Regions from separate parts of the Blautia sp. LMAG:89 genome, predicted to be linked through region 3. Evidence: predicted binding sites of a transcription regulator. Region 3 holds the regulator's gene; each other region holds the start of a gene.
The links. Region 3 encodes Rex, which represses fermentation and respiration genes when NADH is low (regulators of the CRP and FNR family bind a similar motif). Its sites were predicted from a motif close to ATTGTTAANTANTTAACAAT; they were not measured.
Positions count from the first base shown of each region.

Region 1: gap (type I glyceraldehyde-3-phosphate dehydrogenase) is a predicted target of Rex. The motif match lies at 3,164-3,183, and genes of this name have one in related genera.
Region 2: CCC70_RS06990 (L-lactate dehydrogenase) is a predicted target of Rex. The motif match lies at 6,725-6,744, and genes of this name have one in related genera.
Region 4: pckA (phosphoenolpyruvate carboxykinase (ATP)) is a predicted target of Rex. The motif match lies at 4,648-4,667, and genes of this name have one in related genera.

Region 1 is NZ_NANC01000004.1:107,659-115,869, reverse strand. It holds gene CCC70_RS04540 (alpha-amylase family glycosyl hydrolase) at 1-2,026, opposite strand, end outside; gene CCC70_RS04535 (histidinol-phosphatase HisJ family protein) at 2,103-2,921, opposite strand; gene gap (type I glyceraldehyde-3-phosphate dehydrogenase) at 3,227-4,246, shown strand; gene CCC70_RS04525 (phosphoglycerate kinase) at 4,432-5,628, shown strand; gene tpiA (triose-phosphate isomerase) at 5,673-6,422, shown strand; gene CCC70_RS04515 (helix-turn-helix domain-containing protein) at 6,538-6,816, opposite strand; gene CCC70_RS04510 (hypothetical protein) at 6,918-7,139, shown strand; gene CCC70_RS04505 (Mbeg1-like protein) at 7,323-8,211, shown strand, end outside.
Region 2 is NZ_NANC01000004.1:646,507-654,717, forward strand. It holds gene CCC70_RS06965 (bile acid:sodium symporter family protein) at 1-479, opposite strand, end outside; gene panC (pantoate--beta-alanine ligase) at 483-1,322, opposite strand; gene panD (aspartate 1-decarboxylase) at 1,424-1,816, opposite strand; gene CCC70_RS06980 (mechanosensitive ion channel family protein) at 2,328-3,191, opposite strand; gene CCC70_RS06985 (Tex family protein) at 3,526-5,682, opposite strand; gene CCC70_RS06990 (L-lactate dehydrogenase) at 5,755-6,702, opposite strand; gene CCC70_RS06995 (FMN-binding protein) at 7,050-8,211, opposite strand, start outside.
Region 3 is NZ_NANC01000012.1:359,753-367,963, reverse strand. It holds gene CCC70_RS14925 (cobyric acid synthase) at 1-865, shown strand, start outside; gene CCC70_RS14920 (precorrin-8X methylmutase) at 868-1,509, shown strand; gene pdxR (MocR-like pyridoxine biosynthesis transcription factor PdxR) at 1,506-2,822, opposite strand; gene CCC70_RS14910 (pyridoxamine kinase) at 2,915-3,781, shown strand; gene CCC70_RS14905 (ABC-F family ATP-binding cassette domain-containing protein) at 3,812-5,728, opposite strand; gene CCC70_RS14900 (redox-sensing transcriptional repressor Rex) at 5,943-6,590, shown strand; gene CCC70_RS14895 (NAD(P)H-hydrate dehydratase) at 6,652-8,169, shown strand; gene alr (alanine racemase) at 8,166-8,211, shown strand, end outside.
Region 4 is NZ_NANC01000004.1:361,289-369,499, reverse strand. It holds gene CCC70_RS05770 (PRD domain-containing protein) at 1-591, shown strand, start outside; gene CCC70_RS05765 (LysR family transcriptional regulator) at 620-1,498, opposite strand; gene CCC70_RS05760 (YoaK family protein) at 1,665-2,312, shown strand; gene CCC70_RS05755 (DUF4866 domain-containing protein) at 2,328-3,083, shown strand; gene CCC70_RS05750 (threonine/serine ThrE exporter family protein) at 3,179-4,477, opposite strand; gene pckA (phosphoenolpyruvate carboxykinase (ATP)) at 4,829-6,433, shown strand; NiCo riboswitch at 6,730-6,911, shown strand; gene CCC70_RS05740 (cation diffusion facilitator family transporter) at 7,112-8,041, shown strand.

The DNA of each region.
Region 1 (8,211 bases), on a different contig from region 3:
AGATCAGCTTTTCTTCAGAAGTTTCTCTTACCAGGGCAAGGAGAGCTTTTTCCCAGGTTTCTAGTGTATGTGCAGAAACTTCAGGTGCAAATACCGGATGGCTGGCACGGATGGATTCCAGCTGCTCAAGGCTGTTGAAAATGCGTCCCTGGATCGTTTCGGCATCGGCTCTGTTCCGGGCAAGTGCCCAGTTGAAACGTCCGTTGTGGAGCCAGCGGGGATCAGCTGCTTTGGAAATGTCGGCTTTATAGGTGTAGTCATTCAGCTGTCCGACCTCGTCACCGCTTCGAAGTACCGGAATTCCGGGGAGGGAAAGAAGCAATGCATGAAGTGCTACGTCATAGCGGATTCCCCGGCTGACACCCTCCATATTTCCTTCATAATCAAAACGCTCGATTCCTGCAAGAGATGCGGTTGTTCCGCAGAGCTCCGATTTCTCAGTTTCCGGATTTACATAAATTTCACCCCGGGCAAAGGAATCAGGGAAAATACCTGCCAGGAATTCATTCAGATAATCTCTGTGAGGCCCTTCTGTGATAAAGCTTCCTTTCAGGAAATCATAGTCCAGATTCCAGCGTACCGTGTTGCGGTTACGGAGGTAATTCTGGAATACCGGTGCCTGCGGAAGGTCTGCAGCTCTGTCGATTCCCCGGCGGAGAAGGGCAGTGTCCTTTGTGGCAACGGTATGCCAGAGATCGGACATCAGCTGGGTGCTGTTTACAATGTGAAGTTCCGGCATATCGGAAGTTCCGCCAAATGCAGCAGCTTCTGCAGGTGGGCGGTCTGTTTCGCCAAGGAGAAGAATTCCGGGGCATACGATCTCACACACCATTCGGGTCATACGCAGCAGAGAGTGAAGCTTCCAGAGATTTTCTTCCGGCATCATCGGAAGGACACCAAGGCTGAATACAGAAGCACCTTCATTTGCAAGCTCCAGGATCTGAAGAAGCATTGCATTGAAATAAGCCGGAGTCTGGAGCACACATGGCGCACCGGACTGTGGGTCATCCACAGAAAGACTTAACGGGATCTCAAGAGCCAGGCGGATACCTGCTTTCCTACAGTTAGCTGCAAGTGTGTACAGATCTTCGGAGGTTCCGATCTCCGGGATAATGCGAAGGGAGCAATTGGAGGTTGCCTGGAAAAGATCTGTCAGGTACAGAGTGTCTGCGTTACATTCGCTGATATAGTCCAGCTTATCGGACAGCCCGGAAAGAGTATCTGCGAAGTCAGCAGGATTTACAGCCATTCCAGTGAAAGTAGTCTTACGGAACCAGTCAGGATCTGCAGCGCAGTTCTGGTCGGCTTCCTTCATGGAAAGAGAACGCTCACGGTAGATTTCTTTCATCTTTTTTGTGAGGCTTGAGAATGTGCCGGCAACTTCCGGATGATTGCGGAACAGCTCACAGTAGAGCCATTTCAGATCATTGTAGTAGTATTTCAGACGTTTCTCGTAGAGGGCATCGTAAGCTGTGTCCTCCTTGGAAGTTTCGACTTTCAGAGGCTCGGTCTTGGAAGTAGTAACTTTCGCCGGCTCAGTCTTGGAAGTCTCAACCTTGATCGGTTCGGTCTTTGAAGTCTCAACCTTGATCGGCTCGGTCTTTGAAGTCTCGACTTTGATCGGATCGGTCTTGGAAGTCTCAACTTTGATCGGCTCGGTCTTGGAGGTCTCGACCTTAATCGGCTCAGTCTTGGAAGTTTCAACCTTGATCGGCTCGGTTTTAGAGGTCTCGACCTTGAACGGCTCAGTCTTGGAAGTTTCAACCTTGATCGGTTCAGTTTTAGAGGTCTCGACCTTAATCGGCTCAGTCTTGGAAGTCTCGACTTTGATCGGTTCAGTTTTGGAGGTTTCGACTTTAAGCGTTTCCTTCTTTACGGTTTCAAGTTTTTTTACTTCGGCTTTAGCATTTTCAACAGATTTGGCAGCACTGGAACTGGTGCCGGCAGCAGAGGTATTTTTTTTCAGCTGCTTTTCTTTTTTTGCCTGCATGGCAGCTTTCTTTTTCTGGAGTCTTTTTGTTGACATATAGAGTTCCTCCTTAGATAAAATGATATTTTTCGGTATAAAAATGTAAACTCTCTCACCGGAGAGAGAAACAGAGCTACAGCTTATGAAAAACAGGACGGCGGTTTTTAAATACAGCATAATAGGAAAAACCACATTCACGGAGAACATCAGCCGCCTTGTCAAAAGCATAGCTGATCTTATCCGGAGTATGGGCATCTGCACCGATGGTGATGATCTCACCGCCAAGCTCACGGTAACGTCGGATAATATTGACACATGGATTCGGTTCACCAAGCCCGTAGTGATAACCGCCTGTGTTCAGCTCGATTCCCACATTTTTGCGGATCAATGTCCGCAGGATCTCGTCCAGGATCTCCTTATATCTTCCATAAGAATACTGACGGTTCTGATTTGGACCATAACGTACTACATAGTCGATATGTCCGTACACATCCATCTCGTCAAAAGCAGCGATATTTTCCAGGATGGATTCAAAATATTCCATGTAGCATGCGGATTCCTTACGGCCCTCAAAATAAGAAGGATAATAAGGATCGTATCCGTGCACCACATGGGAGGAACCAATAACGAAATCAAAGGGAACTTCTTTCAGAAGATCGGAAAAAGATTCTGCAAGCTGAGGCTGAAGTCCAAGCTCGATCCCGAAGTTAACCTGGATCTGGTCTTTAAAAGCATCCGCAAGACTCTCAAGCTTCTGGCGGTATGCAGGGATGTTCAGGGAAAAATCAAGATTTTCCGGAGTATCGGGATAATCCGGATCAAAATGTTCAGTAAAACAGATTCCCGTGAGACCCTGGTCTGCGGCAGTCTGGATCATTTCTTCCATCGGTGTATCGGAATCTGCGGAAAAAGAGGAGTGCATATGGCAGTCCCATAAAATTTTCTGGTCCATTTTGTACCTCCATATTCAAGCCTTTATATTCTGTGACAATGATCGTATCTGCCTGTTATGAATCCGGGAAAGTCAAACTCCCAGCGGGAATATAGATATCCGTTTTAGGAATCAGCAGGACAGAACTTTCTATCAGAGAATTATAGCACATTTTTCAGAAGTTTTCTTAATATTTATTTTAATGTTCTTTTTTATAAATAGCTCTTGAATTTTTGTTTGGAATTAGGTACAATATGAGACAGGTTGATGTTTCTTTAACAAAGGAACGATTTAAATCACCATTCAATTCATAGGAGGAATTTATCATGGCAGTAAAAGTTGCAATTAATGGTTTTGGACGTATCGGTCGTCTTGCATTCCGTCAGATGTTTGGAGCAGAAGGATTTGAGATCGTAGCAATCAACGATCTTACATCTCCTAAGATGCTTGCTCACTTATTAAAATATGATTCTACACAGGGAAGATATGCTCTTGCTGATAAAGTAACAGCAGGCGAGGATTCCATCACAGTAGACGGAAAAGAGATCAAAATCTATGCTAAGGCTAACGCTGCAGAGCTTCCATGGGGAGAGATCGGTGTAGACGTAGTTCTTGAGTGCACAGGTTTCTACACATCCAAAGACAAAGCTCAGGCTCATATCGATGCAGGTGCTAAGCACGTAGTTATTTCCGCTCCGGCTGGAAACGACCTTAAGACAATCGTTTACAACGTAAACCATCAGGGTCTTACAAACGAGGACAAGATCATCTCCGCAGCTTCCTGTACAACAAACTGCCTTGCACCAATGGCTAAGGCTCTTAACGATCTTGCACCGATCAAATCCGGTATCATGTGCACAATCCACGCTTACACAGGCGATCAGATGACACTTGACGGACCGCAGAGAAAAGGCGATCTGAGAAGATCCCGTGCAGCTGCAGTTAACATCGTTCCGAACAGCACAGGTGCTGCTAAAGCTATCGGACTTGTTATCCCAGAGCTTAACGGCAAACTTATCGGTTCTGCACAGCGTGTACCTACCCCAACAGGTTCTACAACAATCCTTACAGCAGTAGTTGAAGGAAACGTTACTAAAGAGCAGATCAACGCAGCTATGAAAGCAGCTTCCAATGAGTCCTTCGGATACAACGAGGATGAGATCGTATCCAGCGATATCGTTGGTATGAGATTTGGTTCCCTCTTCGATGCTACTCAGACAATGGTACTTCCACTTGAGAATGGCACAACAGAGGTTCAGGTAGTTTCCTGGTATGACAACGAGAACTCCTACACAAGCCAGATGGTTCGTACAATCAAGCACTTCGGAAAACTTCTGAACGCTTAATTTTCTGCGAACGGGTGTAGAAGAATAGACTCAGAAAGGGTCCGGTCTGAAGAGGACCGGGCCCTTTTTTTCCAAAAGACCAAACAAAAAAATGTCTGAGGAATGACTGTTAACAGAGCGGACAACAATATCGCTCGCCCTTATTGATCTGCTTTTGCAGAAATAAAAGTTAAGGAGATATAGAGATGCTGAACAAAAAAAGTGTTGACGATATCAATGTAAAAGGACAGAGAGTACTTGTAAGATGTGATTTCAACGTTCCGCTTCAGGACGGAAAGATCACAGATGAGAACCGTCTTGTAGCTGCTCTTCCGACAATTAAGAAACTGATCGCAGACGGTGGAAAGGTTATCCTCTGCTCCCACCTTGGAAAACCGAAGGGAGAGCCGAAACCGGAGCTTTCTCTTGCACCGGTATCTGTTCGCCTTTCCGAGCTTCTTGGACAGGAAGTAAAATTTGCAGCAGATCCTGAGGTAGTAGGACCGAACGCAAAGGCTGCTGTAGCAGCAATGAAAGACGGCGACGTAGTTCTTCTTGAGAACACACGTTATCGTGCAGAAGAGACAAAGAACGAGGATAAGTTCAGCGAAGAGCTTGCTTCCCTTTGCGACGTATTTGTAAACGATGCATTTGGAACAGCTCACAGAGCTCACTGCTCCAATGTAGGTGTTACCAAATATGTGAAGACAGCAGTTGTAGGATATCTGATGGAGAAAGAGATCGCATTCCTTGGAAACGCTGTAAACAATCCGGAGAGACCATTCGTTGCAATCCTTGGCGGAGCTAAGGTTTCCAGCAAGATTTCCGTTATCAACAACCTTCTTGACAAGGTAGATACACTGATCATCGGTGGTGGAATGTCTTACACATTCTCCAAAGCTATGGGTGGACATATCGGAAGATCCCTCTGCGAGGATGATTACCTTCAGTATGCACTTGACATGATGAAGAAAGCAGAGGAGAAAGGTGTGAAACTTCTTCTTCCTGTAGATAACAGAATCGGTGATGACTTCTCCAACGACTGCAATATCCAGGTTGTAAAACGCGGTGAGATTCCGGACGGATGGGAAGGAATGGATATCGGACCTGAGACAGAGAAGATCTTTGCAGACGCTGTTAAAGATGCCAAGACAGTTGTATGGAACGGACCGATGGGATGCTTCGAGATGCCGAACTTCGCACATGGTACAGAGGCAGTTGCAAAAGCTCTTGCTGATACAGACGCAACAACCATCATCGGTGGTGGTGATTCCGCAGCAGCTGTAAATATCCTTGGATATGGCGACAAGATGACACACATCTCCACAGGTGGCGGTGCTTCTCTTGAGTTCCTTGAGGGCAAAGAGCTTCCGGGCGTAGCAGCAGCTAACGATAAAGACTGATAAAAAATAAAGTGTTCCGCGAACACGAAAAGGAGATAAAAACAATGGCAAGAAAGAAAATTATTGCTGGAAACTGGAAAATGAACATGACACCAAGCGAGGCTGTAAAGCTTGTTGAGACTTTAAAACCGCTTGTTGTTAACGATGAAGTTGACGTAGTATTCTGCGTACCGGCTATCGACATCATCCCTGTTGTTGAGGCAGCTAAAGGTTCTAACATCCAGGTTGGTGCTGAGAACATGTACTTCGAGGAGAAAGGTGCTTACACAGGTGAGATCGCTCCGGCTATGCTCGTAGATGCAGGCGTTAAGTACGTTGTACTTGGACACTCCGAGAGAAGAGAGTACTTCGGTGAGACAAACGAGGACGTTAACAAAAAAATGCTCAAAGCTTTCGAGCATGGCATCACACCGATCATGTGCTGTGGTGAGACACTTACTCAGAGAGAGCAGGGCGTAACAATGGACTTCATCCGTCAGCAGGTTAAGGTTGGATTCCAGGGTGTTACAGCTGATCAGGCTAAGACAGCAGTTATCGCTTACGAGCCGATCTGGGCTATCGGAACAGGTAAGACAGCTACAACAGAGCAGGCTCAGGAAGTTTGCGCTGATATCCGTAAATGCATCGCTGAGATCTATGATGATGCTACAGCAGCAGAGATCCGTATCCAGTACGGCGGATCTGTAAACGCTGCAACAGCTCCTGACTTATTCGCTCAGGCTGACATCGATGGCGGTCTTGTAGGTGGCGCTTCCCTGAAACCAGATTTCGGAAAGATCGTAAACTACAAATAAGATTCACTTAAAAAGGGGCTTCGGCCCCTTTTTTTATATCTTTTTATAAAAAAATCAGAAAAACTCTCCCTGACACGGATAGCACAGCCAACAAAAAAGCTGCATCTGATCGCAGTCAGAGAGAGTTTTTCTTATCTTCAGAGTAAGGATTGTTTTTCTCTGAAGCTTTTTCTGTATGTTCGTTCCTTTCGTCAGGCTCGGGAACGTGTTCCACAATGTCCTCGATCTCGCAGTGGAGAATGGAACACAGCCTGTCTATGGTATAAATTTCAACATTTTTATTTTTTCGAAGTCTGTCCAGAAGTGAACGGGTGATCTGGTAATGTTCATAAAGATCATACTGAGTGATCCCACGCTCCTTCATCGTGACCCAAAATCTGTCATATTTTATCATATATATATCCTGTCCGATTCATCCTTGAATTAATCTTATTATGAAGGTAAAATTGGAATCACAACAGTGTCCTTATATCGACACTACAGAAAGGAGAAGCAATGAGGAAGTTTTTTAAAATCTTAATTTCAGTGGTGATCACACTGTATTTTTCAGCTACCATGTTCTACTGCTTTGTGGCAGGAACACCGGATGACGGAAAAGGGGCAGTGATCTATATGATGTCAGCAGCAGGCCTGTCGATACTGTTTCCGGCTTTTACCTGCGGCTGCATTCATTACATCCTTTATCTCAGAAAAAAAATGGATGAAAGGAGCAAATGATCAGGATTTATGGTATGATAACAATAAATATCTGGCAGGGTATGTCGTTTCAGAAAACGGTTATCTGATAACGGCAGAAACGCATCAGATGGCTGTGCTGTGGTGCAGCCGTTACGTATTATAATAGAAAGAAAGCCTGCGGCTGTGCGTAAGACGCTTATATGATCATTTGCGGAGGATTTTATGGGGAATATTCTGGATTATCTTGACTGGAGAGGAGATCTTACCTTTGAGCAGTCACCCTTTAATGAAGTTGACAATCTGATACTGGCGTGTTTTTCCTATCTTGATCTGGATGAGATGGCAGAAGTAAAAAACGGAAATACTCTTTCTGTAGAAGAACTCTTTGCGGCTTTTTCCAGAAGGGAAATGAAGAAGGATCTGAAAGCAGAAAGTGCATTTCTGCAGAATACACCGGTGCTCCTTGAAAAAATGGCCTGTGCGGAGAGATTCCGGAAATGTACAGTAGGGGGCTTTGTCAATGAAATCCTTTCCCATCAGGCTCAGCAGTTTGCGGCAGTGACTATAGGACTGGATGATGGAACCACATATATTTCATTTCGTGGAACCGATGATACCATTGTGGGATGGAAGGAGGATTTTAACTTAAGCAACGGAGTTGTTCCTTCGCACAGAAAAGCGTTGGAATATCTGGAAACGCATGGAACTTATATACAGTCCATGCTGCGGATCGGCGGTCATTCCAAAGGAGGAAATCTGGCTATGTATGCAGCGATGCAGTGCAGTGACATCCTGCAGGAAAAGCTTCTTTCTGTCTATGATAATGATGGCCCGGGTTTTCCGGAAGGATTTTTCAGTCCCGGAAGAGTGGAAAGTGTTTTGCCAAAAGTCACTCGTATCATTCCCGAGGCATCTGTGATCGGTATGCTACTCAGCCACCAGAAAAATCCGCGGATCGTAGCCAGTACACAGAAGGGGATCCTGCAGCATGATGCTTTTACCTGGGAGGTAATGGGGCCATCCTTTATAGAGAAAGAAAGTTTGACAAGAAGAGCTGCGGCGTCAGATCGAAGTATTCATAAATGGATCGACCATATGGATGAAAAGCAGA
Region 2 (8,211 bases), on a different contig from region 3:
TCCACCCAGGCTCCTGCCAGAACATATACAAGAAACGGTGTCATCAACGGTGCTGCCAGTGTGGAAACTATAGTCATTCCCACAGAAAGCGCCACATCACCTCCTGCGATATAGGTGATCACATTGCTGGCTGTTCCGCCCGGACAGCATCCCACCAGGATCACTCCCAGTGCCAGATCTGCCGGAAGGTTCATCACTTTACACAGAAGCCAGGCGATCACCGGCATAATGGTATACTGAGCCACTGCACCGATCACCACTTCTTTGGGTCTGGAAAAAATTGCCCGGAAGTCATCCAGTTTTATGGTCAGACCCATACCAAACATGATCACTCCCAGAAATACAGACGTATAGTTCGTCATCCAGGAAAATCCGTCACGCCAGAAAAAAGCCAGGCAGGAAAAAGCGATGATAATGATCCCGATATATCTGGATGCAAGGCTGCTGATAATTCCGATTTTCTTTAAAACTTTCCCCATACATTATACCTCGTAGCTGAAGTTGTCGATCAATCTTGTTTTTCCGATGTAAACAGCCATTGCTACAAGAACGCTGCGGTCAGCTTTTTCCACCGGCTGCATGGTAAGTGCATCTACCATGGATACATAATCAATCTTTGCCAGAGGCTCTGCTTCGATCACTGCTCGCATTTTTCCGAGAAGCTCTTCTGCCGGGATTCCTGCGTGAATGGCTTCCTGTCCGGCTTTTACTGCCTTTGACAGGCAAAGAGCTGCTTTTCTCTCTTCAGGGCTTAAGTATGTATTTCTGGAGGATTTTGCAAGTCCGTCCTCCTCACGGATGATCGGACAGCCTACGATCTCAATATCGAAGTTCAGATCACGCACCATCTTGCGAATGATGGCCAGCTGCTGTGCGTCTTTCTGTCCGAAATATGCTCTGTCCGGTGCCACAATGTGGAACAGCTTGGTCACAACGGTACACACACCTTTGAAATGGATCGGACGTGTTTTTCCGCAAAGTGTCTCTGACAGAGTATCTATACTTACAAATGCGTGGGGATCATGATACATCTCGGAAGGCTCCGGGCAGAAGATCAGGTCTGCTCCCAGGCTTTCGCAGAGTTTGCTGTCACGCTCAAAGTCTCTCGGGTAGGCTTCCAGGTCCTCGGTAGGACCGAACTGTGTAGGATTGACGAAATCGGATACCACTACGATATCATTCTGCTCTCTGCATTTTTTGATCAGGCTTGCGTGTCCCTCATGGAGAAATCCCATGGTTGGCACAAGGCCTACTGTTTTTCCTTCTTTTTTCCACGCTTTGATCTGTTTTCTTGTTTCTTCTACTGTTTTTGTTACCTGCATTATGCTCTCCTCTTTTCCGGTTCTGGAACCGGTTTTCTTTATAGATTCGAGATAGCCTCTTTTCTGAATTCACCTTCGTCTTATTATCTTCCTGATCTGCGTCAGGCCATATCCTTCAGCAGTCCGTGTTTCTCATAATTGGTCACTCTGCTGATCCTGTTCTCTTCATCTACAAATACAACTGCAGGCTTGTGAGTACGGGCTTCTTCCTGCTCGTACTGTGCGTAAGCCATGATGATGATCTTGTCACCGGTGCTTACACATCTTGCTGCTGCTCCGTTCAGGCAGATCATACCGCTTCCGCGTTCTCCGCAAATGGTGTATGTCTCGAAACGGCTGCCGTTGTTCACATCTACGATCTGAACCTTCTCATATTCCAGTATCCCGGCAGCTTCCAGCAGTTCCTCATCCACAGTGATACTTCCTACATAATCCAGTTCCGCCTGGACAACGGTTGCTCTGTGGATCTTTCCTTTTAACATCTCTATTGTCATCTTATATAAGTCCTTTCCTGTAGGGAATAACTTTCAAGTGGATAAAAGCATCCGCTTCCGTATTTAATAAAAAAGCGTCTCGGGGTACACTTCGACCCTGAAACGCTTCTGATTGATTCCCTGTATATTGAGTCCTGTTTTTATACACGAAAAGCATGCTCTTCAACAGTTGCTCAAAATTCCCATAACTGTTGTAACGCCTTCGTTATCATCGATACAGGCTCGTATCTTTTATAATTTTCATATATCCGTCCGTTCCCGATCCCGGGTTCCGGCTGGCTATTTTTATATAAGATTCCAGTGATTTCAGCCAGAGTATAGTTTTGAGTCCAAATACTATCTCTGTGGGGTATTATTGCACCCCGACACTGGTTTGTCAATAATTTTCATATTCTCTATTATCGTGAATGGCAGTAATAATCCCAAAACCAGTTACTTTCACCAAAAAACCCTCCCACACAGCAATTTCTCTGCCATGTGAAAGGGCTTTAGCTTTCTTCCTTTATGCATATTATTTATGGATATGCACATCCAGCTGATTATAAGGAATCTCAATTCCATAATAATCAAAATCTTCCTTGATCCTCTGGTTCAATCTCCATCTGGCTGCCCAGTAGCGGTCGGTATCTACCCAGACACGAAAGCCCATGATCACAGAGCTTTCTGCCAGCTCGTCTACGAATACCACCATCTCTTCGTCTTCTCTTGTATCCGGATCCTCGGTGAGGATATCTTCCAGGATATCCTTGGCCTTCTGGATATCTGCATTGTAAGAGATCCCCACTTTGATCTCCAGCCTTCGCTGATCCCTTGCTGTTACGTTGGTGATGGTCACATTGGAAAGAGTACCGTTCGGGATCACGATGTGCTTGTTATCAATGGATAACAGCGTTGTATAACAGATCTCGACCTTGGCTACCGTTCCCTCGCTTCCATCCTGTCCGTTAACGATGATGTAATCCCCTACCTGGAAAGGCTTGAACAGAAGAAGCATCATGCCTCCTGCCAGGTTGGCAAGTCCACCCTGGAGGGCAAGACCCATAGTAACACCTGCAGTTCCGAGAAGTGCTGCCAGAGATGATTCCTTTACTCCAAAGCTTGTGGATATGTTAAAGATCAGGAGTATGTAAAGTATGATCTTGACCAGTGAGGACATAAACTGTGCCACTCCTGTATCCAGCCTGGATTTTGTCAGTGATTTCCTCACAAACTTTACGATCCATTTAATTACCGTGCTTCCTACCCAGAAAGCAACGATAGCCAGAACAACCTTGATTCCGAATTTTGTGATGTCCGGCAGATAATTTTCAAACATCTGCCTGTACTGGCTTACCTGATTTCCGACCTCCTGCACGGTCTGTACAGTACTATCCAATATAATCCCCCCTGTCTGATCGATCATTCGATATACATATGCGGATCGATCTATGTATTCCTGATGTAAACATTCCCTATAATCCGCATCTGGTAATATAATAATACAGCAGTGGTTTTTCCCTGTAAACCTGATTTCTCCGGTTCTATAAAGTATAGGGTATAAACCACTGCTGTATTTCTGTTATAGCTTTATTGTATATCTGTCCGGTAATCCGCCGCAGAATGCTGCAGAATATACGTTACTTTTCACTCCGTTCTCAGTAACACGCCTGGCGATGCACAGAATTTATGCTGATCGCATAAATTCGCGCGGTATGTCCCGGGTTTTCTCTTTATTTATTAATTCCCTTCATGGAAAGGCTGATCCGTTTTTTCTTCATATCAACCCCAAGAACACGGACATCCACGATATCTCCCACACTGACTGCTTCCAGCGGATGTTTGATGAATTTCTCGCTCATCTCGGAAATATGGACCAGGCCATCCTGATGCACACCGATATCCACAAAAGCACCGAAGTCAATAACATTGCGGACAGTTCCCTTGAGGACCATGCCTTCTTTCAGGTCCTTCATATCCAGGACATCGGTACGGAGGATCGGTTTCGGCATCTCGTCACGTGGATCTCTGGCAGGTTTTTCCAGTTCCTTTACGATATCACGTAAGGTTGGCTCTCCAATCTCCAGCTCCTTTGCCAGTTTTCCGTAATCGCGGATCTGCCCGGAAATACCGGTAAGCTTACGCTCTGCCACATCTTCCGGTGTGTAGCCCAGCTTTTCCAGGAGTTTTTTTGCTGCGTCATAGCTTTCCGGATGGACACTGGTTGCGTCCAGAGGATTTTTGCCTCCTGTGATCCGTGTGAAACCTGCACACTGCTCAAAGGCTTTCGGACCAAGCTTGGCAACCTTAAGAAGCTCTCTTCTTGTCTGGAAACGGCCGTTTTCCTCACGGTAGGCTACAATATTCTTTGCGATGGCCTTGCTGATTCCGGAAATATACTCCAGAAGGGATGCAGATGCAGTATTCAGATCCACTCCGACCTTGTTTACACAATCTTCCACAACGCCGTTAAGGGCTTCTCCCAGCTTTTTCTGGTTCATATCATGCTGATACTGACCGACACCGATGGATTTCGGATCGATCTTTACAAGCTCTGCAAGCGGATCCTGTACACGTCTTGCGATGGATGCGGCGCTTCTCTGTCCAACATCGAAATTCGGGAATTCTTCCGTAGCAAGCTTGCTTGCGGAATATACAGAAGCACCTGCCTCGTTGGTGATAACATACTGGACCTTTTCAGGGATTTCCTTAAGAAGCTCCACGATGATCTGCTCGGATTCTCTGGATGCCGTTCCGTTTCCTACAGAGATCAGTGTCACATGATATTTGCTGATAAGCTTTTTCAGGGTTTCCTTTGCGGCACGGATCTTGGTCTCATTGGTTGGTGCTGTGGGATAAATAACTGTGGTATCCAGAACCTTTCCGGTAGGATCTACCACTGCCAGCTTGCATCCGGTACGGAAGGCAGGGTCCCAGCCAAGAACTACCTGTCCTGCAATTGGAGGCTGCATGAGAAGCTGCTCCAGATTTTTGCCAAAGACATGGATGGCACCGTCCTCTGCTGCCTCTGTAAGGGCGCTTCGGATCTCACGCTCAATAGCCGGTCCGATGAGACGTTTATAGCTGTCCTCAATGGCTTCTTTCAGAACAGGTGTAGTGTATGGATTATCGCGGACGATCACCTGTTTTTCAAGATAACGGATGATCTCTTCCTCAGGTGCAAGGATCTTCACAGTAAGAAATTTCTCTTTCTCACCACGGTTCAGAGCAAGGACACGATGACCTGCAAGCTTTTTCACCGGCTCCTCAAAGTCATAATACATCTCGTATACAGACTGCTCCTTCTCATCTCTTGCGGTGGAACATATAGTTCCCTTATCCATTGTTCTCTTACGGATACTGATACGATAATCTGCTTCATCAGAAATATGTTCTGCAATGATATCTCTGGCACCGCTGATGGCCTCTTCCACAGTTTTGACTTCTTTTTCCTCAGAAAGAAATGCTTTTGCCTCTTCTTCAAGAGGTTTCTTCGTCATCTGGAGAAGGATGATGTCGGCCAGAGGTCCCAGACCTTTTTCCCTGGCGATGATGGCACGTGTACGGCGCTTCGGGCGGTACGGACGGTAAAGATCCTCTACCACAACGAGTGTCTGCGCTGCCTCGATCTGTTTCTTCAGCTCCGGAGTCAGCTTGCCCTGCTCCTCGATGCTGCCCAGAACCTGAGCCTTTTTATCCTCAAGATTTCTTAAATAAGTAAGTCTCTCATTAAGATTACGAAGCTGTTCGTCGTTCAGTGTACCGGTTGCTTCCTTACGGTATCTGGAAATAAAAGGAATGGTGCAGCCTTCATCGATCAGCTTAACCGCTGCCTCGACCTGCCATTTCTCAACGTTCAATTCTCTGGTAATTACCTGAATAATATCCATTTTTATCTTTCTCCCGTTGTTTCAAATTTGCCTGAGGCTGCATTTTCCTCTTTACACAGCTTCTGACATTTATCAAAGATCAATCTGTGCGATCACGGCCTTCAGAGCATTGGCGCTTGCATGAAGCTTCTCTGTCTCCTCCTCGGTCAGCGGAACACGAACGATACGTTTTACACCTTCCGGTCCGATAGAAGCCATGGTACTAAGACATACGTCTTCAACACCGTACTCTCCGTGAAGCATGGTTGATACACTGACTATTGTATCAGATGCTGCAAGAAGAAGCGAGCAAAGTCTGCAAACAGATACGGCTACCGCATAAAATGTAGCACCCTTCTTGGCGATCACTGTTGATCCTGAAGTATGAACATACTCCAGAACCTCTTCTCTGTCAAGTGGCTGCAGATCTTTCTGATCCTCATGAACGATCTTGTCAAACTCATCAAGGGTCGCACCTGCAACAAAGGCTCTGGACCACGGTACAAAGGAAGTATCTCCATGCTCTCCGAATACATAGGCGTGGATGTTTTTCTCAGATACACCGTAGTGCTGAGAAAGTCTGCAGCGGAGACGGGCCGTATCCAGGGCGGTTCCGGAACCAAGGATCTGATTTTCCGGCAGTCCGGAAAGCTTTGCAAATGCATAAGTCATAATATCACATGGATTACTTACGATAATATAAAGCGCTTTGGGAGCCACCTTTACGATCTCCGGAGTAATATTCTTCATAATGTTAACGTTGGTCTGTGTCAGCTCGATGCGAGTCTGTCCCGGTTTTCTGGCAATACCGGAAGTGATAATCACAATGTCAGAATCTGCAGCATCCGGGTAATCTCCTGCCACGATGGAGATCGGCTCACGGAAACTGGTTCCCTGCTCAATATCCATAACCTCACCTTCAGCCTTATCTTTGTTAATATCGATCAGAACGATCTCTGATGCAATACTCCTCTGTGATAAGGTATAAGCGATAGTTGCTCCTACACTTCCTGCTCCGATGATCGTAATTTTACTGCTCATATTTGTTCTCCTTTCAGCGTTGTTTGTCATTTTAATAACAACTTTAATTACACACATTCAAACATAACATAAAACATTGCCCTGTGCAATAAAAATTTTATTGTATTTCTCAGATTAATCCCCGCCAATTTGCATTTCAAATTATTTAAACCGCTTATATTTTCTGATATTTTTCCTATTATTCTGTATACATTCCTGTTATTTTTTTATCGATTTATAGGAGCAATTTCAGAAACCTAGCAAAAAACCTCTGAACTTCAAAAAAAATCAAGAAGTCCAGAGGTTTCTTTCACCTCTTATTATTGGCTTAGATTCAGATGTTTATAGCTGCTCCAACGTTCACCCGGTTAATTCTTTGCCTGGGCAAGGGCCTTTTGTGCAGCGTCCAGGATCCCCTCGGAGGAATATGTGGCTCCGCTGACAGTATCGATTCCATCCGCCGACTGGTTTGCCATGATCTGAGAATAGATCGTGCTCCATGCAGGATCAAAAAATTCCGGTGTATCCTGATTTGTCTGCTCAATGGATACGATCTGGCCTCCTGAGATCGTAATTGTCAGATATGTTTTTCCTCCATATCCAAAAGCCGAGCCTGTATACGTTCCATCTCTGTACATTCCCACCGGTTCCGGTGCTTCCGTTGGCTCCGGTGTTGCATCCGGCTCATCTGTCCCTGGTGTTGGAGTTACATTGGGTTTTTCAGGAACCGGCGTCACATCCGGGTCGTCCGGCTCCGGCGTCGGGGTTGCTGCCGGCGTCTCTGTTGGCTTCGGTGTGGCTGTTGGTTTCGGCGTTGCCGTAGGTTTCGGTGTGGCTGTTGGCTTTGGTGTCGGTTTCTTTGTCGGAGTTGGTGTCGGTTTCTTTCCATACTCCGGATTGATCGCTTCTTTAAGAGCTTTTTTTACAGCGTTGAGAATTCCGTTGGAGGAATAGGTTGCTCCGCTGACTGCATCAATATCATCTACAGAATCCGTACCAATGATCTGTTCCTCCAGCACGCTCCATGCTTTTTCAAAAAACTGCTTTGTGTCCGTATTTTCCTGTTTCAGGGCTTCGATCACTCCATCCTTGATGGTCACAATTACTTTCACGTCTCCATTGAAGCCCTTTGCCGAAGCTGTATATTTACCGTCCAGATATTTTTGGGGACTGTCCGGATCTTCCGGTTTCTTTGTAGGAGATGGTTTTTTTGTAGGTGACGGAGCTGATGTCGGAGTTGGTAAAGCAGTTACTGCAGGTGTAGGGGTGACCTGCTGGCTGTTTCCATCTGCCGCTGCCTGGGAGAGGGCATTCTGAACTGCCTGGATGATTCCGTTGGAGGAATAGGTTGCTCCACTTACTGCATCTACATTCGGTGTATTTCCGGCAATCATCCTGCTGATCACACCCTGAGCTGACGCAAAATACGACGCAGTTTCTCCAGATGCCTCCAGAATATCTATGGCCGCAATCTTTCCACCGCTGATTGTTACTCTCACGCGGATCGTCCCGCCAAATCCGGTTCCGCTT
Region 3 (8,211 bases):
GGTGGTGGGTGTGGCGCCTTATCTGGATATCCAGGTGGAGGATGAGGACAGCCTGACGGAGCGTTTTGACCGGAAGCAGGAAGCCGGTGTCATTGATATCGCGGTGATCCGTACACCAAGGATTTCCAACTTTACGGATTTTAATCCTTTTGAGAGCATTCCCGGAGTTTCTCTCCGCTATGTAAAACACCCGAGAGATCTTCACTCTCCGGACATGATCATCCTTCCTGGAACCAAGAACACTATGAGTGATCTGATCTGGATGCGGGAAAGCGGAATGGAGGCAGCGGTTCTCAAGGAAGCCTCCAGAGGCAAGCTGATCTTTGGTGTCTGCGGCGGCTATCAGATGCTGGGCGAGACCTTAAGCGATCCTCATGGAGTTGAAAATGGCGGTTCCATGAAAGGAATGGGACTTCTTCCCATGGAAACGGTATTTGCCGAAAAGAAAACCAGGACCAGGGTGCAGGGGCATTTCGGTCAGCTGTCCGGTGTGTTTGCTCCTCTTTCCGGTGCGGAGATCGAGGGCTATGAGATCCATATGGGCGAAAGCATCCTGAAGGAGAATGCAGGAACAGCCACGAAGATCACAGACAGCGTCAGCGGTAAGAAAAAAGAAGAGGGTGCTTTTGCGGGAAATGTGTGCGGAACCTATATCCACGGTGTTTTCGATAAGGAAGCATCTGCAGAGGCGATCATCCGCGTGATCGGCGAGAAAAAAGGTATTGATGTGGAAAATATGACAGGCGTGGATTTTGCGGCATTTAAGGAACAGCAGTATGATATCCTGGCTGCAGAGCTGCGGAAGCATCTGGATATGAAAAAAATCTATGAGATACTGGAAAACGGGATTACGGAGGAAGAATAGAAATGAAAGTTGAGCTTGAAAATGTAAAACCCATGGAGATCGAAAAAAGAAGCTTTGAGATCATCACAGAAGAGCTGGGGGATACTCCCCTGATCCCGGGAACAGAGCTGATCGTAAAACGCTGCATCCACACAAGCGCAGATTTTGATTATGCAAAAAATCTCTGCTTCTCGGAGGGGGCAGTGGAGATGGCCATGGACGCCATCCGCAACGGTGCCTGCATCGTCACAGATACCCAGATGGCAAAGGCCGGGATCAACAAGCGTGCACTTGCCCGCTACGGCGGTGAGGCTTACTGCTTCATGTCCGATGAGGATGTGGCTGCCCTTGCAAAAAAGAACGGGACTACCAGAGCCACAGCCAGCATGGACAAGGCCGCAGAGATGGATAAAAAGCTGATCTTTGCCATTGGAAACGCACCTACCGCACTGGTACGTCTTTATGAGCTTATTGAGAACGGAAAGCTTTCTCCTGAGCTGATCATCGGTGTGCCGGTAGGCTTTGTGAATGTTGTGCAGTCCAAGGAGCTGATCATGCACGCAGATGTGCCTTATATTGTGGCAAAAGGACGCAAGGGTGGAAGCAACATTGCTGCGTGCATTGTAAATGCCCTGCTCTACATGATCGATAACCGGAGAGATTAGGAGCCGGTAACCTCCTTCAGAAGCTGACAGGCAGGCAGAAAATCCTTGGATGGAATGGAGGAGCAGGAGAGGACCAGGGTGACCTCGGCTCCGTTTTCTCTGAGAACCTCCAGTCCCAGACCACGGTTCCGGGCTCTGTCTGTCAGTTCACTGCCTGTGAGAGAACAGGGAAGAGTAAGGGCAAGGCTGGTTCCTGCGGCTCCTGTTTGGATCTGGCAGTCCTGGCCGAAGGTTTCCCGGACAGCCTGGGAAAGAGCCTTCAGCTTCTGGGAATAAAGGCGGCGGAGCTTTCTTGTCTGGGAAGCCAGATGCCCGTCGCGGATAAACTGGCAGAGCGCGATCTGTTCTGCCTTGGAAGCAGTCTGATTATAAAAGGCTGCTTTTTTTGTATATTTTTCCCGGAGAGAGCGCGGCAGTACCATGAAGCTGACACGGATGGAGGGCAGCAGCAGCCTGGAAAAGGAACCGATATAGACAACGTTTTCACCACCTGCAAGACCGAAAAGTGAAGGCGTCGGCTTCTGGAAATAAACAAATTCGTTTTCGAAATCATCCTCAATGATCAGATGGTCATTGATCTCTGCATGACGGATCAGCTCCAGGCGTCGTTTTACCGGCATGATCTCGCCCCATTTCGTCATGTGAGCAGGAGAAACATAGATCACATCGCAGCTTTTGTCCCGGTAATGGACATCAAAGCCGTAATCCTGAAAGATGGTGCTGCATGTGGTGAAGGACGGTGTGGGGAACGAAACGGTTTTCCGTTCATGGATCAGAGGGCAGAGGATCTGGAGAAGGGGCTGGAGACCGGCCCCTACTACAATGTCATCCGGGGAGCAGATCACATTTCTGCGTTCCCGGATATAGTCTGCGAGAACCTCCCGGAAATCGCTTTCGCCCTGGGGTTCGCCATAAGAAAGCATACGGTCGCCCTGGCGGAGGGCACTTTTGATGTAACGCTGCCACAGATCAAAACGGAAGCTTTCCCGGTCAACACCGGAAGAAGCAAAATCATAAAGGCAGGGCGTGATATCCTTATCCTGTTTTTCGGGGGTGAGCAGATGCTGCTTGGAAGCAATGCCGGTGACATAATAGCCGCTTTGTGCCCTAGCGATGATATAGCCGTCTGCTGCCAGCAGAAGATAGGCATTTTCGATGGTGGTACGGCTCAGCTTCAGCTCCTGGGCGCATTTGCGAAGGGAGGGCATTTTGCTTCCGGGAAGGAGACGGCCTTCCAGGATCAGCTTCCGGTAATAGTGATAAACCTCCAGATAAAGGTGTTCTTTTTTGTGTTCTGCAGATATATTTAACATAAGTATGATGATTTCCTTCCAAAAATGATTGCGTAAACCTGACAGTTCATTCTATAATATTACAGAAAAAAACTCAAGACTGGAGAATTACCATGAAAAAAATAGCAGTGATCAATGATCTTTCCGGGCTGGGGAAATGTTCACTGACAGCAGCGATCCCGGTGATCTCGGTGATGGGAGTCCAGGCGTGTCCACTTCCCACCGCTGTTTTAAGCAACCAGACCGGTTATGAAAGTTATTTCTGTGAGGATTTCACAGAGCATATGGAACCATATATGGAGCAGTGGAAAAAAAGAGGATTTTTCCCGGATGGGATCTATACAGGATTTCTTTCTGATGATAAGCAGGCAGACAGGATTCTGAAATTTATGGACGCGTTTGCAGGAAAGGATACTCTGATCCTTACAGATCCGGTGATGGGGGATGACGGCGCGGTTTATCCGATCTATACAGAAGAGCTCCGCAGCCGGTTCTGCGAACTGACACGCCGTTCCTATGTGATCACACCGAACCTTACGGAAGCCCTCCTTCTTCTCTACGGAAAAGAAAAAATGGAGGAGATCTGGAATAAACTGCAAAAGGTATCAGAGGCCCGGCGGATGGAAGAGATCCGGGAGATCGGGTGCGGACTTGCCCGGAAATTTTCACTTCCTGCCGTTGTGATCACCGGAGTGGATCACAGGGAGGAGGGGCAGCCTCTGAAAATGGGGAATCTTGTCCTGGAAAACGGAAACAGCTCCTGGGTATTTGCAGAGAAATCCGGCGGAAGCTATTCCGGGACAGGAGATCTTTTTGCATCCGTGCTCAGTGCAGGGCTGGTAAAAAGATATTCCATGAAAACCTGTGCAGAGCTGGCCGTGGATTTTATCTCGGCATCGATCCGGGATGCGGTGGAGGAAGGAACAGACCGTAACGATGGTGTATGCTTTGAACAGCATCTCGGCATGCTGCTTCCATAAAAACATAAGGGGATAAAAAAGAGCTGACCGTCAGGCCAGCTCTTCCCATTTTTCATAAAGCTCTTCCAGTTCTTCAGCGATGGCTGCTTTTTCGCGGCTCAGCTTTGTACATTCCGCTACATTGGTGCAGACATCCGGAAGGACCATGGTTTCGTCGATCTCGCTGTCTCTTGTTTCCAGCTCTTCGATACGGGCTTCGACTTTTTTCAGCTCGGCTTCCCGTTTTCGTTTCTTTGCCTGTTCTTCCTTCATCTGCTGCCAGGAAAGCTTGTTCTCGGAAACCGATTTTTCTTCGGCAGGTGACTCCGGAGAAGTGCTTCCCGGTGCATAGGTACTGGTCAGCTCCTCCTTCTTTTCCAGATAGTAATCATAATCACCGATGTAATTTACCACTGCCTGGTTTGTCAGCTCCATGATCCTGGTCGCAGTCTGATTGATAAAGTAACGGTCATGGGATACATAAAGGACTGTGCCGGTGTAGCTGACCAGTGCTTCCTCCAGGATCTCCTTGGAGGCAATATCCAGATGGTTGGTAGGCTCGTCAAGGATCAGGAAGTTGGCTTCGGAAAGCATCAGCTTTGCAAGGGAAACACGGCCTCTTTCTCCACCGGAAAGTGCGGAGATCTCCTTGAAAACATCATCTCCGGTAAAGAGAAATGCGGCAAGCATATTTCGGATCTCGGTCTCTGTGAGAGTCGGATAAGTATCGGAGATCTCCTGGAAAATTGTCTTGTCCATATGCAGAACATGATGTTCCTGATCGTAATAACCGATCTGCACCTTGGAACCAAGGGAAAATTTGCCGGCATCTGCCTCAATAAGACCGTTGATGATCTTCAGCATGGTGGTCTTTCCGGTTCCGTTGTTTCCGATCAGTGCCACACGCTCGCCGCGTTTGATATCAAAGGAGATATCGGAGAACAGGGTCTGTCCCGGAAAGGCCTTGGAAAGCGCTTCCACGTGGAGCACATCGTTTCCGCTTAACACCCGTGGTTCCAGCGAGATACGCATCCGGTCCTGGAGCTCAAGAGGCTTTTCGATCCTCTGTACACGGTCCAGCATTTTTTCACGGCTTTCCGCACGCTTGATGGATTTTTCACGGTTAAAGGATTTCAGCTTGGCGATAACGGCTTCCTGATGCTTGATATCCCGCTGCTGATTTAAGTATGCCTTGTACTGTGCGTCACGAAGCTGAGCCTTCTTGAGAGCATAGGCAGAGTAGTTGCCGCTGTATACGCGGGTCTGTCCGGCTTCGATCTCAATGACCTTGGTGACCACCTTATCCAGAAAATAACGGTCATGGGAGACGATAAAAACAGCTCCCGGATAATTCAGAAGATAAGTTTCCAGCCAGGAGATGCTTTCCATATCCAGGTGATTGGTTGGCTCATCCAGAAGCAGGATATCCGGCTTGGAAAGAAGCATCTTGCCCAGCGCCACGCGTGTTTTCTGACCGCCGGAAAGAGTTTCGATCTGCTTGTCATAATCTTCCTCCGTGAAGCCGAGACCCTTTAAGACACCGGTCAGCTCACTTTTGTAAGCGTATCCGTTCTCCAGCTCAAACTGATGGGTCAGGCGGGTATAGGTTTCCATCAGACGGTTCAGCTCATCACCGGTCACCGTGTTCATTTCCTGTTCCATATTGCGGATACGGCGTTCCATATCGATGATGTGCTGCTTTGTGGTAAGAAGCTCCTCGTAGATGGTATGATGTCCGTGGATATCTTGGTACTGGGCAAGATAGCCGATATTTTTATCCCGGGCAAGCACCACGGTACCGGAATCAGCAGAAAGCTCCTGCATGATGATCCGCAGCAGTGTGGTCTTTCCTGCACCGTTGCATCCGATCAGAGCAGCCTTTTCACGATCTTCAATGTGAAAGGATGCATCATTTAAAATTACTTTTTCGCCAAAGGCCTTGCATATATTCTGACATGATAAAATCATAAAAACTGTCCTCCTGTATAAAGAATCACCCCTGTTTATGCCTGAACAGGGAAAAATCCTCCACCTATTATAACGGAAACTGCCGGGATTTCAAAGAAAAAATCAATTATTAGAAAAATTATAAAGAAATTTGTACAGAATAGACAACTTTAATTGACAGGAAAATGTCAATTCGTTATAATTAACCTAGTGTAAGGTAAGGAGGAAAACTATCGTGGAGACAAAACAAATCTCGAAAGCGGTGATTAAGCGTCTGCCACGCTATTACCGCTACTTAGGAGAGCTGATGGAAGACAATGTAGAACGTATTTCTTCCAATGAGTTAAGTAAGAAGATGCATACCACAGCTTCTCAGATCCGTCAGGATCTTAATAATTTCGGCGGTTTTGGGCAGCAGGGGTATGGCTATAATGTACATTATCTTTATACAGAGATCGGTAAGATCCTGGGACTGGATACCGTTCATCCGATGATCATCCTGGGTGCTGGTAATCTGGGACAGGCACTTGCCAATTATGTGGATTTTGAGAAGCGTGGCTTCAGGCTGGTTGGTATCTTTGACGTAAATCCTGTGCTTGAGGGCATCGCAGTCCGTGGACTTGAGATCCAGATGCTCAGTGAGCTTCCGTTTTTCCTGAGAGAGAATAACGTGGAGATCGCGATTCTGACACTTCCCAAGAATAAAGCCAAGGAAATGGCAGATATCCTGGTGGAGAACGGGATCAAGGCAATCTGGAATTTTGCACATCTCGATCTTGAGACACCGGATGATGTGATCGTAGAGAACGTTCATCTTTCCGAGAGTCTGATGACACTGTCTTATAATCTCAGTAAATACAGGCAGGAACATGTGGATAAGTAAGAATTGTTAAGCTGCCGGAAACGGCAGCTTTCTCTATGATAGAGGGGAGGCAGAAGACAGAATGAAGAAGCTTGTTACCTGCAAAGAAATGAAGGATCTGGACTCCACAACGATCCGTGAGATCGGAGTTCCCTCCGAGGTTCTGATGGAGCGGGCAGCACTGAAGGTGGTAGAGGAAACAGAAAAGTATCTCCAGAAGGACGAAAGGATCCTGGTAGTTTGCGGAAGCGGAAATAATGGCGGTGACGGTATCGCTGTTGCCAGATTGTTCCATCTGAAGGGAATCCGGGTAGAGTTTTATATGGTCGGAAACAAAGATAAAATGACCAGAGAGACAGCTCTTCAGTATAAGATCGCTTCCGGTTATCGTGTCCCGGAGGTGAATAACCCGCAGTGGAGTGAATATACTACTATAGTAGATGCCGTGTTTGGGGTAGGCCTGACGCGTCCGATCGAGGGGCATTATGCTGATATCATCCATGAGATGAACAGTGCGAGGGCCAAAAAGATCGCAGTTGACATCCCGTCAGGAGTGAACGGAGATACTGGCCTGGAAATGGGAATTGCCTTCAGCGCCGATCTGACTGTCACATTTGCCTACCGGAAAAGAGGCCTTTGCTTTTATCCGGGAAGACTGTATGCAGGAAGGATCGTTACCGCCGATATCGGGATCTATGAGCAGGAAGCTGTGACTGCATCTGCCGCCTGTCTGGAAAATAAAGATCTGAAGCTGTTTCCGGAACGTGATCCCGGCGGAAACAAGGGTACCTTCGGAAAAGTGCTCTTTGTGACCGGAAGTGAGGGAATGTGCGGAGCCGCTTATTTAAGCGCCAGTGCAGCACTTCGTGCCGGTGCGGGAATGGTAAAGATCCAGACTGTGGAAGCCAACAGGATCCCACTGCAGATACTCCTTCCGGAGGCTATGGTCTGCAGCCGCTTTGATCAGGAATCCAATGAACAGCTTCTATCCTGGTGTGATATGATCGTGATCGGACCGGGACTTGGAACATCAGTGGCCAGCCGTGAGAGAGAACAGTGGTTTCTCACGGCGGCTGCCCGGGAGAAAAAGCCGCTGATCCTGGATGCGGACGGCCTGAACCTTCTGGCTGCACATCCACAGTGGTATCAGTATCTGGGAGAGCATGTAGTCCTGACACCGCATATCGGAGAAATGAGCCGGCTCAGTGGCAGAACGATCCAGGAGATCCAGCATGAGATCGCAGATACTGCACTGAAATGTGCTGCGAAAACAGGCTCTGTGTGCGTATTGAAGGATGCATGTACGGTGATCGCAGATGAGAAAGGCCAGATGTATCTGAATCTTTCCGGTAATTCCGGAATGGCAACTGCAGGAAGCGGAGATGTGCTTTCCGGGATCCTGGCAGCAGTGTTATGTATGTATCTGAAAACGGAGGAACAGCCTCCCATGGTTTTAAAGGCCGCGTTAGGTGTTTATCTTCACGGACTTTGCGGTGATCTTGCAGCCGCTGAAAAAGGAATGCGCAGTATGCTGGCAGGAGATATCATAGAATATCTGCCCAAGGCATTAGCTATAGGTGAAGAGGAGTCGGGATTATGAAAAAATACGAGAGAGTAAAAGCACTGGTATCACTGGATGCCA
Region 4 (8,211 bases), on a different contig from region 3:
TTGAGAGAAGCTGAGAAGACCTTTGGGGATACCATAGACAGAAGGATCCTGTTTTCCCTTGCTGATCATATTTCCTTTGCAGTGGGACGTATCCGGAATCATGAGCAGATCAGCAATCCCCTGACGGATGATATCAAGGTGCTTTTTTACAGCGAATTCAAGGTGGCGGAGGTATTGAAGAAGATCCTGAAGGAGCGGATGGATATTGAGATCGACGAGCATGAGGTGGGATATGTGGCACTTCATATTCACTCAGCACTTGGAGATGAGAATGTGTCTGTTGCCATGCAGACAGCAAGAACGGTGCGGGAATGTATCGCCATGATCGAGATGGCCACAGGAAGAAAGATCGATGTGATCTCCCTGTCCTACAACCGTATGATGAACCATATCAAATATATGGTAGCTCGTGTCTCCACAGGGGAGACGCTGAAGCTGGATATGAATGAATATATAGAAGAAAAATATCCGGAATCCTACAGAATCGCAGAGGATGTCTGCGAGAGTCTGGGCAAAAGCCTTGGGAAAAAGCTGGACCCTATCGAGATCGGTTATCTTGCCATGCATATTGAGCGGACAGTGGAGCAATAAATATAAATGGCTGATTCGCCTCAGGGATTTACACAATAAATTCAATAGCTTTTTTGACAGCAGTACTCATGGCAGTACTGCTGTTTGTGACTAAGCAGACCTCTCTCTGAGGGAGCGGCTCCTTAAGCTGAAGGGCAAAAATCTTCCCGTCATTGATCACTTCCCGGGCAAGGGGCTCGGGGTAAAAGCCGATTCCCAGATTGTGGACGATCATGGGAAGGACCTGGTCTGTAGTTGCTGCCTCGATGTCAGGATGAAAAGAAACACGGTTTTCCATAAAGTAATTCATATACATTTCTCTGGTGCTGGTCCCTTCCGCAAGACCTACAAAGGGCAGATCCTGAAGCTCATGGATGCTGATAGGGGCAGTGGTCAGATCCTTATATTTGCTTCCGCATACAAGGATCTCCCGGTAACGCAGGAGACTTTTTTTCTGTAAAGGTTTGCGGATGGAGATCGGAGTGGTGACAATAGCGAAATCCACCGCATAATTTTTCAGTGCCTGTACTGCCTGAGGAGTAGAATGGTTAAAGAGGCGCAGGCGAACATGGGGATATTGCTCGCGGAACAGCTCCAGCTTTTCCAGAAGGATCAGACGCAGGGCATTTTCGCTGGCGCCGATGGAAACCAGACCATGCTCCAGCTCTCCGTTCTGGCGGATCTCCTCCTCGCCGATGGACAGCTGCTCAAAAGCCAGGGCAACGTGTTCATAAAGCTGGCGGCCTTCCGGTGTAAGTGCGATTCCCTTGTTGGAGCGGAGAAAGAGCGTACATTTCAGCTCCTGCTCCAGGTTGTTCATACAGCGGGTGATATTTGGCTGATTGTTGTGAAGAGCTCTTGCTGCCTTGGTAAAGCTCTTATACTGGGCTACATAATAAAAGATCCGGTAGTAGTCGTAAGTGATCATGTATTGTCTCCATCCTGTGATATGATTTTAATATGTTTACGATATTAATAATACTTTTTACATTTGCTTCTGAGCAAACTATAATACACCCGAGGAAAAAAATCAATGACAGGAGTGATTTAGAGTGGTTTCAGGAGGCAGAAAGCTGCAGAGCGCAGACCGGCAGATGTCAGAAGCTTTTATCACAAGTGTATTTCTGGCAATGTCCGGCGGATTTCAGGATGCCTACACATACTTTACAAGAGATGAGGTGTTTTCCAACGCCCAGACAGGCAACGTGGTTCTGATGAGCCAAAATTTTATGACAGGACAGTGGGGAGAGGGCTTAAGGTACCTGTTCCCTGTTTTAGCCTTTGCCATTGGTGTTGTAGCGGCGGAGCGGATCCAGAGTACCTTTAAATATGCAAAAAAACTTCACTGGAGGCAGATGATCCTGCTGATCGAGATCCTGATCCTTTTTGCGGTGGGATTTATGCCGGGAGAATTGGATATGCTAGCAACCGTACTGGTATCCTTTTCCTGCGCCATGCAGGTACAGACCTTCCGGAAGGTGGGCGGTTATTCCTATGCAAGCACCATGTGCATCGGAAATTTACGAAGCGGCACGGCGGCGTTGTCCGTGTATTGTCGTGAAAAACGTCCGGAACAGTTGAAGCAGGCTCTTTATTATTTCGGAATAATTTTCTTTTTTGCCATTGGAGCCGGTGGCGGAGGAAATCTGTCCATGAGGCTGGGGATCCCGGCAATCTGGGTATCGGATGTTTTGCTTCTGATCAGCTTTATTCTGATGTTTTCCAGTAAACATAGAGATTAGAAAGGGTGAGGAATTGTGGAAAACAGCACATTATTCCCAAGAGAGGAAAAGGCGGAGCTTTTATTTGAAAAGATCCTGAAGGATCCGGAGGCGTGCAGACGGCTGACGGAGACCTTCTATGAATCCATGGATGCGGATACAGACATAGAATGCGGATATCTTCCTCCGGAAAAATTCGCCTATGCATTGCTGGACGCATATAAAAACCGTGATTTGACTGCTCTCCTTATGGCGATCTGCCAGAACAGTATGTTTGATCTTCTGCGAAATTCTTTTCTGGCACCGTTCAGGTTCAATGCAGATGGACAGGAGAATCCGGTATTTCTCACAGATGAAAAAGGAAATTTTCTGCGGGAAAAGGGAATCCATGTAAGTGACAGGGATTACGACCGATTTCGCAGGATATACAGGGAGAAACCTGGTGTAAAGATGTATCTGGCGTATGGCTACCGGAAGCGACATGCCTATGATGAAGCTACCATGGAAGTAGAAGAGTACAAAATGGGCGAACATATCGGTGTGCTGCTGGTGTATGAGCTTCCGGACAGCGTAAGGGAAAAAGAAACGGAGGCACAGGCCTATGCGGCTGTATGGGATATCATGATGGCAATTCAGAAGAAGCTTCCAAGAGCTTTTGTGTATTATGGGCAGGATTCTGTGGAGGATGGTGGAAAACGTTATGACGGACTGGGCGTTTTTCTCCCCATCCATAAATTTGCGGACCGCCTGGAAAAAATGATCGGGATCGCGGATGAGATCGTAATGAAATAGAATGTACAAAAAAGGACTGCTTTTGTATTGCTCCGGTTATCAGAAGGATAGTTGATGACCGGAAGCTACAGAAAGCAGTCCTTTTTGTATGCCCATCAGGTGCAGTAGCGGAACATTTTGTCCGTAAGGATCCTGGCGAAAATAAGGCCCAGGGGAAGAGCAACGATGATCAGGATCGCAGCTGCAAACCAGGAGGCGGAAACATTCAGGGACATGATCCCCAGATTGTAGATTGCCCGGTAGAGATAAAGTCCGGGAACCATGATCACAATGGATGGTACGGTAATGGAAATCCTGGGATATCCCACTTTGGTTTTGATGAGGGAGGCCAGAAGTCCGGCTGTCAGTGCTCCGAAAAAAGCCGCGGCAGCAGGTGGGAAACCGGCAAGATCAACAAGCTCCAGACGCAAAGTGTTGGACAGTGCGCCGATGAAGGCGGCAGCTGCGGCTAGACGGACAGGGCTGTTGAACATGACCGAAAAGCCGAATACCCCGCAGAAGCTTGCCAGAAGCCGGAACAGGATCCTCTGAGCTGTCGAAAGCTCCAGAGGCAGGAAATCCACAGGCTTCAGATGAAGAAGCAGTGCCATCAGCCAGGCAGAGACAGCAGCCACCATTACAACAATAATGGCGTAGGCCAGTCGTTCCAGACCGGAACGCATATCCAGCTTGGCAAGGTCGATCCCGCTTGTGATAAACGGAAAGCCCGGAATGATAAACAGCATGGAACAGATGTATCCGGCCTCATGCTGGACGGAAATGTGGAACAGAAGCTCTGCCAGCTTCAGGAAGCCTGCATATACAAGACAGGCTGAGAAAACAGAAACTGCAATGCACATAAACAGAGTAAAATGATGCTTGCCAAGCTTGCAGCGGATGGCGTTTCCGATGCCTGCGCCTGCAAAAGCCAGGATCATTTCCAGCGGGCCACCGCCCAGAAGAAAAGTAAATGCACCACAGGCCAGTGCAGAAGCCAGTCCCAGGGCTGCAGGGGAATAAAGCCCGTGGATCCGCTCGATCTCATCTAACTGACTGTGCAGTGCTTCACCGCTCATATGGATACCCTCCGCAGGAAAATCACTGACAAAATGTTCCAGCCTGTTCAGTCTGGAAGTATTTACGCCGGTGGTAGTCAGACTAAGTGTATGGGAAAAACTGCTCTCACCGTCAAAGCAGGTGTAGCTTATGGACATCAGTCCGATATCTGCGGAACAGGTGATACCAAGTGCTTCTGACAATGTATTCATGGAACTCCGTACCCGCCAGGCACCGGTCCCACAGGAGAGAAGCATCATGCCTGTACGGCCGATCAGGGAAGCTTTTTCGGAAAGAGAAGCCTCGGTGATGGGCTGGCTGTTCCTGGCGCTTACGTAGTTGTGCCAGGGGATTTTCATATGATTACGTTTAACCGGAATATCTGACACAGAAATCACTTCTTTCTATATATTAAAATCATATAGTTACTATTATAAATATATATAATAACTATAATCAGATATATTGTAGCCATTATTCTGAAAAAGTCAAGTATAGATGGAGTAAAATCTGACAGTACCAAAACGTCACTGTTAAAGATTTATCATTTTTTTGCGGAAAATGAATTTTTTTGGTTGCTTTTACGTACAATTTATGTATAATTGTGGATAGGGATGTTGGAATGACCAATTCCTATGGCAGGATGACAAAAACCTGCAGCAGTAGGTGGCTATCATAATTACTATTAAAGAAGAGAGGTAAATGTTAAGATGGCAAAAATCGATTTAACAAAGTATGGTATTACCGGAACAACTGAGATCGTGTACAATCCTTCCTACGAGACATTATTTGAGGAAGAGACCAAACCGGAGCTTGAAGGATTTGAGAAGGGTCAGGTCAGTGAGCTTGGTGCTGTCAATGTAATGACAGGTATCTACACAGGACGTTCTCCTAAAGACAAATATATCGTTATGGATGAGAACTCCAAGGACACAGTTTGGTGGACATCCGATGAGTACAAGAACGATAACCATCCGGCAACTCAGGAAGCATGGAATGCAGTTAAAGATCTTGCCAAGAAGGAGCTTTCCAACAAGAAACTTTTCGTAGTAGATGCATTCTGCGGAGCTAACAAAGACACACGTATGGCTATCCGTTTCATCGTTGAGGTTGCATGGCAGGCACACTTCGTAACAAACATGTTCATTCAGCCGACAGCTGAGGAGCTTGAGAACTTTGAGCCGGATTTCGTTGTTTACAACGCATCCAAGGCTAAAGTTGAGAACTACAAAGAATTAGGACTGAACTCTGAGACAGCTGTAATGTTCAACATTACAAGCCGTGAGCAGGTTATCGTTAATACATGGTACGGCGGAGAGATGAAGAAAGGTATGTTCTCCATGATGAACTACTATCTGCCGCTGAAGGGCATCGCTTCCATGCACTGCTCTGCAAACACAGACCTTAACGGAGAGAACACAGCAATCTTCTTCGGTCTTTCCGGAACAGGTAAGACAACACTTTCCACAGATCCTAAGCGTCTTCTGATCGGTGATGACGAGCATGGCTGGGATGACAACGGAGTATTCAACTTCGAGGGTGGATGCTACGCTAAGGTTATCAACCTTGACAAAGAGTCTGAGCCGGACATCTACAATGCGATCAAGAGAAACGCTCTTCTTGAGAACGTAACACTTGATGCTGAGGGCAAGATCGACTTCGCTGACAAGAGCGTAACAGAGAACACACGTGTTTCTTACCCGATCAACCACATCGAGAACATTGTTCGCCCTGTATCTTCTGCACCGGCAGCGAAAGAGGTTATCTTCCTGTCCGCAGATGCATTCGGCGTACTTCCTCCAGTATCTATCCTGACACCGGAGCAGACACAGTACTACTTCCTTTCCGGATTCACAGCTAAACTTGCTGGTACAGAGCGTGGAATCACAGAGCCTACTCCTACATTCTCCGCATGCTTCGGACAGGCATTCCTTGAGCTTCATCCGACAAAATATGCTGAGGAGCTCGTTAAGAGAATGGAGAAGAGCGGTGCGAAAGCATACCTCGTTAACACAGGATGGAATGGAACTGGAAAACGTATCTCCATCAAAGATACTCGTGGTATCATCGATGCTATCCTTGACGGATCTATCCTTAAAGCTCCGACAAAGAAGATCCCATTCTTCAACTTCGAGGTTCCGACAGAGCTTCCGGGTGTAGATCCTGCAATCCTTGACCCACGTGACACATATGCAGATGCTGCAGAGTGGGAGACAAAGGCTAAAGATCTTGCTGCAAGATTTGTTAAGAACTTTGCTAAATATGAAGGAAATGCAGCTGGTAAAGCACTCGTTGCAGCCGGCCCGCAGGCATAATCAGTCATTCCAACTGAATACAGATCGTAGACTTAACCGGGAGCGGATTTATCCGCTCCCGGTTTTTGGACAAACAACTGAGGATCTATTATTTGATATAGAACTGTGCAGTGCGAAGCATGTTTCCAGACATGGAATAAACAGAAAGTTGAAGATATCTACCTGTAAAATAAAAAACTTTGGCTTGACTAACAAAGGGCATATGGTGTATCCTTTCTGAGAAGTTAAGCGGGAGACCCGTAAGACTGCAAAAATTCTCTTTGCACTGCATTACATTCGAACAGGATGCGAGATCAACAGTACAAACTGAGCAGGCGATGCTTTTCGGAATCGAAAATATTTATCCGAAGGCATGGGGCCGGGCCGCAGGAAGCGGCAGCGGATATGGATTTAAACGTAATTGCAAAGAACCTGCATTCACGGAATATGAGGTGAAGCAGAATGTGACTTTGCTTTCAGACATATCTGCGGGACAGTGTATGTTTCGCAGGTATGTCTTTTTTACTGCAAAATATGGATGGAACAGAAGGTAGAAGCTGGGATATCCTTATACAGAAAAGAAAGAACACCGGCGGAAAATCGCACTGCAGCGAGTAGTGAGGGAACCGCCGGTTTTTTCACGGAAAATGTTGTGCCATAAGAAGAACCTGATCATATATTTAAAAGGAGGTCCTGTTTATGGAACACACAGAAAACAAAACAATTATACATGATACAGAAAAAACAGCTTCATGGGAACAGCAGACAGCAATGAAGGTATCCGGGATCAGTATCCTGGTAAATCTTTTATTATCCGTATTTAAACTGGTTGCCGGTATTGTGGCACATTCAGGAGCGATGATCTCGGATGCCATTCATTCTGCATCAGATGTGGGAAGCACCTTCATCGTAATCATCGGTGTCCGTCTTTCTACAAAGAAATCAGACAAAGAGCACCAGTACGGACATGAAAGAATGGAGTGTGTTTCTTCCATTGTCCTTGCAGGAATGTTGCTTGTCACTGGTCTCGGGATCGGAATTACCGGTGCCCGTGATATTGTAAAAAGCACATCCGGCGGAACCATTGCCATTCCGGGAACACTTGCACTGATTGCAGCAGTGGTATCCATTGTGGTAAAAGAGTGGATGTTCTGGTATACAAGAGGTGCTGCAAAGAAGATCAATTCGGGAGCCCTGATGGCAGATGCATGGCACCATCGTTCAGATGCACTTTCCTCTATCGGAGCGTTTGTCGGTATTTTAGGAGCAAGACTGGGATACCCGATCCTGGATCCGATCGCCAGTATCGTGATCTGCGTTATGATCGCCAAGGCATCGATCGACATTTTCAGGGATGCCATTGACAAGATGGTAGATCATTCCTGTGATGCAAAAACTGAGGAATCCATGAAGAGAGAGATCCTCAAGGTACCGGGCGTCAGAAGAGTAGACCTTCTTAAAACCCGTCTTTTCGGATCCAAGATGTATGTGGATATCGAGATCGCAGCAGATGGAAGTATTTCCCTTTTTGATGCACATGATATTGCGGAAAATGTACATCATACGATCGAGAATAAATTCAAAGATGTAAAGCACTGTATGGTGCATGTAAATCCGATCAACGTATAAAAAAACAAGCTGCCGGAGCGACTGTGATCGTCATCCGGTGGCTTGTTTTTTGTATAGAGAAACACCCGGTAGGGGAGCTACCGGGTGTTTCGAGGGGAGTATAAATAATTAAATAAGGGGTTATGTAAAAAAAATTTTTGAAGGGTAAATTCTTTTTACAAGAATGATTA